DNA from 2 places in the Pseudoblastomonas aquimaris genome. Region 2 is predicted to be linked to the other one. Evidence: predicted binding sites of a transcription regulator. Region 2 holds the regulator's gene; the other holds the start of a gene.

Region 1 (6,060 bases), 190 kb from region 2:
CCAAGCTGATGGAGAAAGCCATCGGCCAGACGGTGACGCTGGTGCGCACCAATCCCGCAACCGGCGCCGAAACGCGCGAGCGGGCGGAGGTCCTGTCAAGCGCAGGTGGCGTGGTGGTCCGCATCGGCGACCGGATCGAGGTGCTGCGCGACGATGGCCTGCCCACCCGCGTCGTCTTCGACGAGGTGCCGCCCAATTTGCGTGCGCGGCCGACCCTTTCGGTCACGGTCGAAAGCGCCCGCGCCGGACGCCGCCCCGCGGCCATACGGTATCTCACCCCCGGCCTCGGCTGGAGCGCGGACTATGTCGCCCTGTTCGACGACCAGCGCGGTACGATCGACATGCAGGGCTGGGTCACGCTTACCAACACCACTGGCACCACCTTCCATTCCGCCGACACGCTGCTGGTGGCCGGCAACCCGAACAACCGCGGATCGCGGCGCAGCGGCAATCCCGGCATGGTCCGCCCCGGCACGCAGACCGCGGAGCGGGAGCGGCTGGGCGATTTCTACTTATACCCGCTGGCCGAGCGGACCACGATCGCCAACGCCCAGACCAAGCAGGTCGGCTTCCTCGACGCGACGGCAATCCCTGCCAACAAGCAATACGCGCGGATGGTCGGCTGGCTGGATACCGACCGCCAGCCGCAGCCAGTCGACAGCCGCATCCAGTTCAACACCTCGCGCGATGGCGGGCTGGGCGACGCGCTGCCGGCGGGCACGATCCGTTTCTACCAGCGCGACAGCCAGGGCAACCCGCAGTTCATCGGCGAAAACGACATCGGCCACACGCCGATGGGCAGCCTGCTGCAGCTCGACACCGGCACCGCCTTCGATGTCTATGTCCAGGCCGAGGTGGAAGACCGCGAGAAGATCGACAGCGGGGAATGGCGCCGCGCTGCCCAGTACAAGGTCTTTCGCGACGGCGAGGAATTCGAACGCGTCGATGTCGAAATGCCGATCGAATACTGGCAGACGACCATGCGCTACACCCTCACCAACGCGCGGAGCGAGCCGGTGACGGTGCAGCTGGTGCAGGACGGGCTGGGCGGCGGAAACTTCTGGCGCGACTGGCGGCTGGTCAGCGAGGACGTGCCGGGCGAGCAGGCCAATGCCGAGCGCCGCGTGTGGCAGGTGACCGTGCCCGCCAATGGCGAGCGGGTGGTGCGCGCGACTTTCCAGACCCGTTACTGAGGGGCGGGACGATGCGCCCCGTAGCGCTCTTCCTCGCAGCAACCATGCTCGCCGCGCTTCCGACCGCCGCGCAGGAGGCGGTGGAGGAGAGGATAATCGTCGAGGCATCCCCGCCGCAGGGTGTTGCCGTGACGATCTACCGCGATCCGTATCGGGGCGAGGGCGGGCAGATGAACGCCCGCTTCCCGCGCGGCTTCGGCATGATCAGCGAAACGCGCACCGTCACCCTGCCTGCCGGGCGCTCCACGATCCGCTTCGAAGGCGTGGCGGAAGGCATGGTGGCGGTAAGCGCCATCGTTACCGGGTTGCCGGGCGGCACGATCGAGAAGAACCGCAACGCCGACCTGCTCAGCCCCGCCGCGCTGGTCGACGGCACGCTCGGCAACCAGGTCACCATCACCCGCACAAATCCCGCCACCGGCGAAGCGGTGAGCGAGCCTGCCACTGTGCGTACCCGCGCGGACGGCGGGCTGGTGCTGGAAACGGAGGAAGGCTTCACCGCCGTGCGCTGTTCCGGCGTGCCGGAGCGGCTGACGTTCAACCGCGTGCCCGACGGCCTGTCCGCCCAGCCGGTCTATTCGGTCGACACGTTCAGCGAGACCGGCGGCATTTACACCGTGCAGCTCAGCTACTTGTCCAGCGGCTTCGACTGGCAGGCGCACTACGTCGGTACGCTCAGCGCCACGGACGAGAGGATGCGACTGGTTTCGTGGCTGACGGTGCTCAACACCAACGGGCAGAGCTTTCCCGACGCGGAGATGCTGGTCGTCGCCGGCGGGCTCAGCGTGACGAGCGATTTCCGCCGGATGTCGCAGCCGCCGCAGAGCCGCCCGCTGCGGCTGGAATGCTATCCCATCGGCAGCACGGCGCGCGGATCGCCTGTTCCGTATTACGGGCCAGTTGCCCTAGCGGTGCCGCCACCACCGCCACCGCCACCGCCTGTCGTGGCCGCCGCTTTCGAAGCTGATTCGATTATCGTGACCGGTTCGTCAATGAAGCGTTCGTTCGAAGATGCGACCGTGGGATTGTCGGTCGTCGCGCAGGAAGAGGAGCTGGGCGACCTCAAGCTGTTTCGCGTTCCGGTGCCGGTCAATGTGGCGGCCAGCGGGATCAAGCAGGTCGCCTTCCTGCAGCAGGACGCGGTCGCCGCATCGCTGCTCTATCTCGCCGATTGCAGGCCGAACGACGATTTCGACGACGATACGGACGAGGGCGATTACGACCCGCTTGGCATGTTGCTGAAAGGCAAGAACGACCTCGAGAACGGTCTCGGCCAGGCGCTTCCGATGGGAGAGCTGAGCCTGTTCGAACCATCGGACTTCGGACCGCAGCTGGTCGCCCAGCTGGACCTGCGCGACTTCGCGCGCGGGCAGGATATCGAACTGGAACTGGGTGAAAGCGCGCAGGTCCAGGGCACATGCGGCTATCGCGGCGACGATGTTCCCTACGATAGGCCGGGCAAGTGGACACGGATGCGCGGGGAAATTGCGAACGCCAATCCCCATCCCGTGCGTATCCGCATCCGCCTCGCCGACACGCCGGACCTGCAGGTGCGCTGGCCGGACGGGACGGACTTCGTGAAGGACGGCTACCGTGTCGCGGAGGTGACGGTGCCCGCCAACGCCACCCGCCGCTACGACTGGCGCGTGCGCGACCGCTCGGGTCGGTAGGATACTTCCTACAAATATTTTCGTTCCACTCTTGTTCTTTTGGAACAAAGCGAATACATCGCTCATATGTTGAAGGCCTGCCACAGGGGGTAGGCAACTGACGGAGGCGATGTCATGGCTGCCAATCTCAAGCTTGTGGAAGGTAAGGAAACCAACGTGGACCGTCAGAAGGCACTCGATGCCGCACTCGCACAGATAGACCGCGCATTCGGCAAGGGCTCGGCGATGAAGCTGGGCTCCAAGGAAGCGATGAACGTCGAATCGATTTCGACCGGTTCGCTCGGCCTCGATATTGCGCTTGGCATCGGCGGCCTGCCGAAAGGCCGCGTGATCGAGGTCTACGGGCCGGAAAGCTCCGGCAAGACCACGCTGGCGCTGCATGTCATCGCCGAAGCGCAGAAGGCCGGCGGCACGGCGGCTTTCGTGGATGCGGAACACGCGCTCGACCCCGTCTATGCCAAGAAGCTGGGCGTCGACATCGACGAACTGATCGTCTCGCAGCCCGACACGGGCGAGCAGGCGCTGGAAATCACCGACACGCTGGTGCGTTCGAACGCGATCGACGTGCTCGTGGTGGACTCAGTCGCCGCGCTGGTCCCGCGGGCGGAAATCGAAGGCGAGATGGGCGACAGCCACGTCGGCCTGCAGGCGCGCCTGATGTCGCAATCGCTGCGCAAGCTGACCGGATCGATCAACCGCAGCAAGTGCATGGTGATCTTCATCAACCAGCTGCGCATGAAGATCGGCGTGATGTACGGCAACCCGGAAACCACGACCGGCGGCAACGCGCTGAAGTTCTACGCGTCCGTCCGCCTCGACATCCGCCGCACCGGCCAGATCAAGGACCGCGACGAGATCATCGGCAATTCGACCCGTGTGAAAGTGGTCAAGAACAAGGTGGCTCCGCCGTTCAAGCAGGTCGAATTCGACATCATGTACGGCAAGGGTATCTCGAAGACCGGCGAAATCCTCGATCTCGGCGTGAAGGCCGGCATCGTCGAAAAGTCGGGCAGCTGGTTCAGCTACGACAGCGTCCGCATCGGCCAGGGGCGCGAGAATTCGAAGACCTATCTCGACGAAAACCCCGAAGTTCGCGACAAGTTGGAAGCCGCCATCCGCGGTAAGACCGACGAGGTCGCCGAAGAGATGATGACCGGTCCTGACGCGGAGGACTGAGCTCGCTCTCTTCAAGCGGAGCCGACCCTCTCTTTTACCGATGGCTCCGGATAAACGGGAAGCCGGCGCGCGCGATCTTTCGCCGCGCCGGCTTTTCGTTTGGCGGTGCGGCGCGATGTTATTCCTTCCGCGCACATCGTGCCAGCCTCGGCCCTTTGATAATTGTCAAATACTGCCATAGAGGGTGCGCAACGGGAGGGAATATTTTGCCGATACTGGTCCATCACCTGAACAACAGCCGCTCGCAGCGCATTCTGTGGCTGCTCGAGGAACTGGGCGCGGAATACGACATCGCGCATTACCAGCGCGACGCGACGACCAATCTGGCCCCGCCCGAACTCGCTGCGGCAACGCCGCTTGGCAAGTCGCCGGTCATCGAGGACGACGGCCGCACCGTCACCGAAAGCGGCGCGATCATCCAGTACCTGTGCGAACGCCACGGCGGCGAAAGCTGGCTCCCCGATCCCGCTTCGGACGACCACGTATCGTGCCTGGAATGGCTGCAGTTCGGCGAAAGCTCCTTCTTCGTGCCCGTCATGCTCAAGATCATGGCCGGGCGCCTGGGCCAAGGGGCAGCTCCCGCCATGCCGCGCATCGAACAGCAGCTAGGCGCCCACATCGCCTACATGGCCGAACGCCTCGGCGACCGCGACCATTTCGTCGGTGACGACTGGACTGCCGCCGACGTCATGATGAGCTTCCCCGCCGAAATCGCCGTGATGCAGGGCTACGCAGAAAAGCATCCCAACCTTGCCGCCTATGTGGAACGTGTCCACGCCCGCCCGGCCTGGCAGCGCGCGCGCGAACGCGGCGGGGCCTATTTCGGCTGGTAGTCACTGCATGGCACGGGGTGACAAGCGATGACCGCGGGGGCGGACTGGCGCGGCCGGGTGGGGCGCAGCTGGGCGGAGCATTGGCAGCGCACCGACCGCAGCTTCGGCACGCTGACCGAGCGGCTGCTCCACTACACCCGCGCGCTCAATTTCATGAACGTGCTCGACGTGGGTTGCGGTGCTGGCGAGGTTTCGGTCGCGCTCGCCAGGAGCCACGGTCACGCCCGTATCCAGGGCATTGACCTGTCAGAGGACCTGATCGAGGTCGCGCAGTCCCGCGGTGAGCGTTACGCCAACCTGTCATTCAGCGCCATGGACGCGGCGCGCTGGGAAGACCCGACGATGACGCCCGACCTCTTGGTCTCGCGGCACGGGGTGATGTTCTTCGCCAATCCGACACGGGCGTTCAACCACCTGCTGAACCACGCGGCGCCCGGGGCTGCGCTGGTCTTCACCTGCTTCCGCGCGCGCAGCGAAAACCACTGGGCGACCGAGCTCGACCGGCTGGTCGGCAACGAGCCCGGCCCGGCCTCCATCCGCGAGCCCGGCCCCTTCGCTTTCGGCAACCGCGAGGAGGTGGAGCGTATGCTGCTGGAGGCAGGATGGAGCGAACCGCAATTCGAGCCGTTCGACTACGCCATGGTCGCGGGATCGGGCGAAAATCCGGTCGAGGAAGCGCGCGCCTATTTCCTGCGCATCGGCCCGGCGGCCGGCGCCATTGCCGAACTGTCGGGCGCAGAGCACAGCGATGCCGTTGCACGGCTGGAGCAGATGCTGCGCTACCACGAGGTCGACGGGCTGGTCGCGATGGGCGCGGCCGCGTGGATCGTCACGGCCCGCAAACCGCTCTGACCCGGGCGCCACAGCGCCGCGAAATCGCTTCGCCGCGTGCATCATTCGCCTTGTCGCTGCGGCATCGATGACCTAATTCGCCAGCCATGCAATCGACCAACGACATTCGTGCGAGCTTCCTCGACTATTTCGCCGGCCGCGGCCATCGCAAGGTGCCGTCTGCGCCGCTGGTGCCGTACAACGATCCGACGCTGATGTTCGTCAACGCCGGTATGGTGCCGTTCAAGAACATCTTCACCGGCCTTGAAACCCCGCCCGCGCCGACGGCGACCAGCAGCCAGAAGTGCGTTCGCGCCGGGGGCAAGCATAACGATCTCGACAATGTCGGCTACACTG
Region 2 (6,060 bases):
GGCCCAGCAAGACCAGAACGTCGAAAATTCCGGGCGATGTGGTGCTGCCCGTCAGCGCCGCCCGCATCGGCTGCGCCAGTTTGCCAAGGCCCAGTTCATGCGCCTCTGCAAGCGATTTCAGCGTGGCTTCCAGCGCCTCGCTTGTCCAGTCATTTTCCGCCGCCAGAGCGCGCGAAACCAGTGCCAGCCGGGCCCGGCCATCGTCGTCCAGCAGCTTGGCCGCCTTGTCCGTCATTTCGAGCGGTCGCTTGGCGAATAGGAAGGCAGCGCCTTCGGCCAGTTCGTGCGTTGTTTTCGCGCGCATCTTCAGGAACGGCATGGCACGTTCCAGCAGGTCCAGATCGACCTCGCCGCCGATTTCGCCTCCGATTTCACCGGCGACCAGCCGCGCGAGCCGCGCATCGTCCGCCTCGCGGATGTGGTGGCCGTTCAAGTGTTCAAGCTTTTTGAGGTCGAAGCGCGAGGCGCTCTTGCCGACGCCGTCGATGTCGAACAGCGCGATGGCCTGTTCCCTGGTGAATTCCTCTTGGTCGCCGTGTCCCCAGCCGAGGCGCAGGAGGTAGTTGAACAGCGCCTCGGGCAACACGCCGAGCTCGTCGCGATAGGCCTCGACGCCCACGGCGCCGTGGCGTTTCGACAGCTTGGCCCCGTCGGCGCCGTGGATAAGCGGGACGTGGGCATAGACCGGTTCGTCCCAGCCCATCGCCCTGATGACGGGGAGCTGGCGGAAGGCGTTGTTGAGGTGGTCGTCGCCGCGGATGATATGGGTGCAGCCCATGTCGTGATCGTCGACCACCACGGCGAGCATGTAGGTCGGCGTCCCGTCGGCGCGCAGGATGATGTAGTCGTCGATTTCGGCGTTCTTCACCGTGACGCGGCCCTGCACCGCGTCCTCGATCACCGTTTCGCCCTCGGTCGGGGTTTTCAGGCGGATCGTGAAGGGTGTGCCTTCCGGCGCCTCGGCAGGATCGCGGTCGCGCCAGCGCCCGTCGTAGCGCATCGGCTGCTTGTTGGCGCGCTGTTCGGCGCGCATCGCTTCCAGTTCCTCGGACGTGGCGAAGCATTTGTAGGCATTGCCGCTTTCGAGCAGCTGCAGTGCGACTTCGCGATGGCGGTCGGCGCGTTGCGACTGAAACACGGGATCGCCGTCGAAATCGAGGCCCAGCCAGTCGAGCCCTTCGATAATCTTGTCGATCGCATCCTGGGTCGAGCGCTTCTGGTCCGTATCCTCGATCCGGAGCAGCGCCTTGCCGCCGTGGTGCCGGGCGAACAGCCAGTTGAACAGGGCGGTACGCGCGCCGCCCAGGTGCAGGTAACCGGTGGGCGAGGGCGCAAACCTGGTTACAACCTGTCCGCCGTTCGCGCCGCTTCCGCTTGCCATTACGCCCGCTTTCCTTTCCATTGTGCCGATGGCCGGTAATGCCTCACGCCACGTGCCCATCGGGGAGGGAACCGGCAATGCTGCAATGCAGCGCTCGCCTTGGCGAATGCGGGCTGCCTTGTCCAGTATCCTCGACCGCAGCGAAGCGTTCCTCGACCAAGCCGGTTTCGACCGAGCCCCGTGGCTAACGGTGGCCTTGGCGGTGGGCATCGCCAGCTGGTTTGCGCTGCCGAGCGGCGAGTGGTGGATGGGCAGCATTGCCGCGGCAGTCATCGCCGCCATCGCGGCCCTTGCGATCTGGCGCGACAGGGACGAGCGCGCATTGCTACGACAGGGGATTGCGGGGCTCGCTCTTGCCTTCGCAGTCGGCGTGGCCCTGGCCTGGATGCGCTCTGCAATGGTGGGGCAGGAACCGTACGAGGCACCGCGCTATGGCCCCGTACAGGCGCGCGTCCTTGAGCGTATCGAGCAACCGGCGGACGAGCGGGTGCGGCTGGTGGTCGCGGCGCGCGATGCCGACACCGGGCGCGCGGTGAAGCTGCGCGTCAACGTGCCGCTGGAGGAAGACCGACCGGGCCTGGCCGAGGGCGCTCTCGTCCGCTTCAACGCGCGGCTGATGCCGCCGGCGCCGCCGATGCTTCCGGGCGCATATAATTTCGCGCGAACCGCGTGGTTCGAAGGCTATGCTGCGACCGGGTCGGCAGTCGGCCCGGTGGAGGTCGTGGAGCCGGCGGGGAATCCGCCGGTCCTCGCGCGCTGGCAAAGGGGGCTGAGCGCCCACGTGCGCGACCGGCTGGGCGGAGCGCCGGGCGCGATCGCGGCAACATTCGCCAGCGGCGACCGCGGGGCCATCGGCGAAGCGGACGAGGAGGCGATGCGCGATGCGGGGCTGACGCACCTCCTGTCCATCAGCGGCCTGCATGTGAGCGCGGTGATCGCCGCCGCTTACCTCCTCGCGATCAAGCTCCTGGCGCTGTGGCCATGGCTTGTCCTGCGGGTCCGCCTGCCGGTCATCGCGGCGGCCATCGCGGCGCTGGCGGGCATCGCCTACACCCTGTTGACCGGGGCGCAGGTGCCCACCGTGCGCAGTTGCGTGGGTGCCGTGCTGGTCCTCATCGCGCTGGCGCTGGGGCGTGAACCGCTGAGCCTGCGCATGGTCGCGGTGGCGGCCGCGTTCGTGCTGTTCCTGTGGCCGGAATCCCTCGTCGGGCCGAGCTTCCAGATGAGCTTTTCGGCGGTGATCGCCATCGTCGCGCTGCATAATGCGGCATGGGTTAAGCGCTTCCTTGCGCCGCGGGAGGAAAGCTGGCTGTCCCGGTTCGGGAGGCGCAGTGTCATGCTGCTGGTAACCGGCATGGTGATCGAGCTCGCGCTGATGCCGATCGTGCTGTTCCATTTCCACCGCGCAGGGCTGTACGGTGCCTTCGCCAATGTGCTGGCGATCCCGCTGGTCACTTTCGTATCGATGCCGTTGATCGCGATTGCGCTGGTGTGTGACATCGTCGGGCTGGGCGCGCCGGCCTGGTGGCTGGCCGGCAAGTCGCTGGAAGGTCTGCTGGCGCTGGCGCATTTCACATCGTCCCAGCCCGGTTCGGTAAAGCTGAGCCCGGCCATGGGGCTGGGGACATTCGCGCTGTTCGTGGCGGGGTTGCTCTGGCTGGCGCTATGGCAAGGGCGGGCGCGGCTGTGGGGTTTTGCACCTGTGGCCACGGCAAGCGCCTTGCTGCTCGCCACGCCGGTCCCCGATGTCATGATCACCGGCGACGGGCGGCACGTCGGCGTCACTCAGCCGGACGGAACCTTGCTGGTGCTGCGCGAAAGCCGATCGAGCTATACGAGCGACAACCTGCGCGAACTGGCGGCGACGCGCGCCGAACCTGTTGCCATTGCCAACCACCCCGATGCGGAATGCAGCCGCGATTTCTGTGTGATTTCGATTGCGCGCGGCGGCCGCGACTGGAGCATCATGATGGCGCGAAGCCGGGACCGGGTGGAAGAGCGGGCGCTGGCGGCCGCCTGCGAGCGGGCTGACATCGTGGTCGCCGACCGGTGGCTGCCGCGAAGCTGCCGGCCGCGCTGGCTGAAGGCGGACCGCAACCTTTTGGGCGAGACGGGCGGGATCTCCATCGACCTTGCGAGCGAGGATTTCGCGACGGTCGCGCAGCGACAGGGCGACCACGGCTGGTGGAAGCCGTTCGAAGACCGCTACGCGCGGCGTTGATCCGGTCTCGCGATATACAAACGCCGCCCGAACGGGGCGGCGCTTGCAGTAACCGTACCGGCAGCCGGCGTCAGTGGTAGCGACGAAGCAGTCCTGCGAGCTTGCCCTGCACCTGCACTTCGTTCGGCCGGTAGACCTGCGCTTCGTAGGAAGCATTGGCGGGATCGAGACGGACCATACCGCTTTCACGCCGCAGATATTTCAGCGTGGCTTCCTCGTTATTGACGAGCGCCACGACGATCTCCCCATCGCGCGCCGTGTCGGTGCGCTTCACCAGCGCATAGTCGCCATCGAAAATGCCTGCTTCGATCATCGAGTCGCCCGATACTTCCAGCGCATAATGCTCGCCTGCTCCGAGCAGGGCCGCCGGAACCGGCAGCGACTGGTCGCCTTCCAGCGCTTCGATCGGCGCACCGGCAGCGATGCGGCCGTGGAGGGGAACCTCGATGACGTCATTGGCGGCGGAAGGTGCCGCAGCCGGCGGCGTGACCGCACGCGACACGGCATCGTTGGCCGCAGCCGGCTTGCGCGTTGCGGTCTGCATGTCCTCGGGACTGCGCAGCACTTCCAGCGCGCGGGCGCGGTTGGGCAGGCGGCGGATGAAGCCGCGTTCCTCCAGCGCGGAAATCAGGCGGTGCACCCCCGATTTCGACTTCAGGTCCAGCGCATCCTTCATTTCCTCAAAACTCGGAGAAATGCCGGTTTCGTCGAGCCGGTCACGGATGAAAAGCAGCAATTCGTGTTGCTTGGCGGTCAGCATCGACACGCTCCCTAAAGCGCCCGCTAAGACATCCACCGCGTGGGCAGTTTGGTGAACGAATAAGGAACAATTAAGCAACCTTTGCGGCGCAGTCAAGCGACAGAACCAGAACGGTTCCTTTTCTTCGCCCGGGTCGTGACGCCGCTGGTCAGTTGCCGAGCAAGCTGCGCGTTGCAGCCTCGACGTCGTCCTGCCGCATCAGGCTTTCGCCGATGAGGAAGCAGCGCACGCCGGAAGCGGCGAGCCGCTCGCAGTCGGCATGGCTTTCGATGCCGCTTTCGCCGACGAGGACGCTGCCGGCAGGTGCCATCGCCGCCAGCCGTTCGGTGGTGGCAAGGTCGGTGGTAAAAGTCCTGAGATCGCGGTTGTTGACGCCGAGAAGGCGGGACCGGAGATTCAGGGCCCGGTCCATCTCGGCTTCGTCATGGACCTCGACCAGTACGTCCATCCCGCGCTCCAGCGCGGCGGCCTCGATCTCCGTCATCGCGACGTCGTCCAGCGCGGCGACGATGATGAGGATCGCATCCGCGCCCAGCGCACGGCTTTCGGCGACCTGCCACGGGTCGACCATAAAATCCTTGCGAAGGACAGGCAGGACGCAGCTCTTGCGCGCATCGACCAGGTAGTCCTCGTGCCCCTGGAAATAGGGCGCATCGGTGAGCACGGAGAGGCACGCCGCCCCGCCACGCTCGTAATCGATCGCGTGCTCGTGCGGGCGGAAATCGGCGCGAATCAATCCCTTGGAGGGCGAAGCCTTCTTGATTTCCGCAATCAGGCCGAAACCGGTTGCGGCTTTCGCCTCCAATGCCTTGCGAAAGCCGCGCGGCGGGGTGGCCTGCAAGGCGGCACGGTCGAGATCTTCGAGAGTGGCAACCGTCTTCCGCGCAGCCACTTCCTCGCGCTTGGTCGCGCAGATTTCTTCCAGCTTGTTCATCGGGCGAGGGCGATCCAGTCTTGCAGCAGCTTGCGCGCGCGTCCGCTGTCGATCGCTTCGGCGGCCATTTCCGCGCCGCTCTGCCAGTCCTCCGCAGCACCGGCGACGATCAGGGCGGCCGCGGCATTGAGGCACACGGCGTCGCGATAGGCGCTCGGCCAGCCGTCGAGCAAATCGCGCAAGGCCTGCGCATTGTGTGCGGGGTCGCCGCCGCGAATGGCTTCCAGCGGTGCGGAGGGAAGGTTTGCCATCGAGGCATCGACGCGGCGCATCGCGAATTCGTTGCCGGTGACGTCCGCCAGTTCGTTGCCGCCCGCAAGGCTCAGCTCGTCGAGGCTTTCGTCGCCGGAAACGATGAACGTCCGCACCGTGCCCAGCCGCGCCGTCGCATCGCCATAGATCGGCACGTAGGCGGGCCGGGCGATCCCGATTAGCTGGCGCTTCACGCCGACCGGATTCGACAGCGGGCCCATCAGGTTGAAGATCGTGCGCCGGCCCAGCTTCTTGCGGATGGGCTGGATGCGGCCCATCGCCGGGTGGTGGTTGGGCGCGAAGAGGAAACAAATGCCGATTTCCGCCAGCGTCTTCTCCGCCGTGCGCCCCGCGGCCGCCATGTCGAGCCCGAGCACTTCCAGCGTGTCGGCAACGCCGGCTTTGGACGAAATCGCGCGATTGCCATGGCGCGCGACGGGGATGCCGCAGGCGGCCACGACCAGCCCCACGGCGGTCGAGACGTTGAGCGTGTGATGCCCGTCGCCGCCGGT

What was found. The regulator LexA, encoded in region 2, represses DNA repair genes until DNA is damaged. The targets are predictions, from matches to a motif close to GTTCCNCNCTTGTTCT.
Region 1: recA (recombinase RecA) is a predicted target of LexA. The motif match lies at 2,886-2,901, and genes of this name have one in related genera.

Annotation. Positions count from the first base shown of each region.
Region 1 covers NZ_JAYJJW010000001.1:220,183-226,242, forward strand. Annotated here, with positions in the region: gene VCJ71_RS01105 (DUF4139 domain-containing protein) at 1-1,193, shown strand, start outside; gene VCJ71_RS01110 (DUF4139 domain-containing protein) at 1,205-2,863, shown strand; gene recA (recombinase RecA) at 2,978-4,039, shown strand; gene VCJ71_RS01120 (glutathione S-transferase family protein) at 4,246-4,872, shown strand; gene VCJ71_RS01125 (class I SAM-dependent methyltransferase) at 4,900-5,724, shown strand; gene alaS (alanine--tRNA ligase) at 5,811-6,060, shown strand, end outside.
Region 2 covers NZ_JAYJJW010000001.1:411,650-417,709, forward strand. Annotated here, with positions in the region: gene gltX (glutamate--tRNA ligase) at 1-1,381, opposite strand, end outside; gene VCJ71_RS02045 (ComEC/Rec2 family competence protein) at 1,500-3,602, shown strand; gene lexA (transcriptional repressor LexA) at 3,673-4,362, opposite strand; gene trpC (indole-3-glycerol phosphate synthase TrpC) at 4,511-5,296, opposite strand; gene trpD (anthranilate phosphoribosyltransferase) at 5,293-6,060, opposite strand, start outside.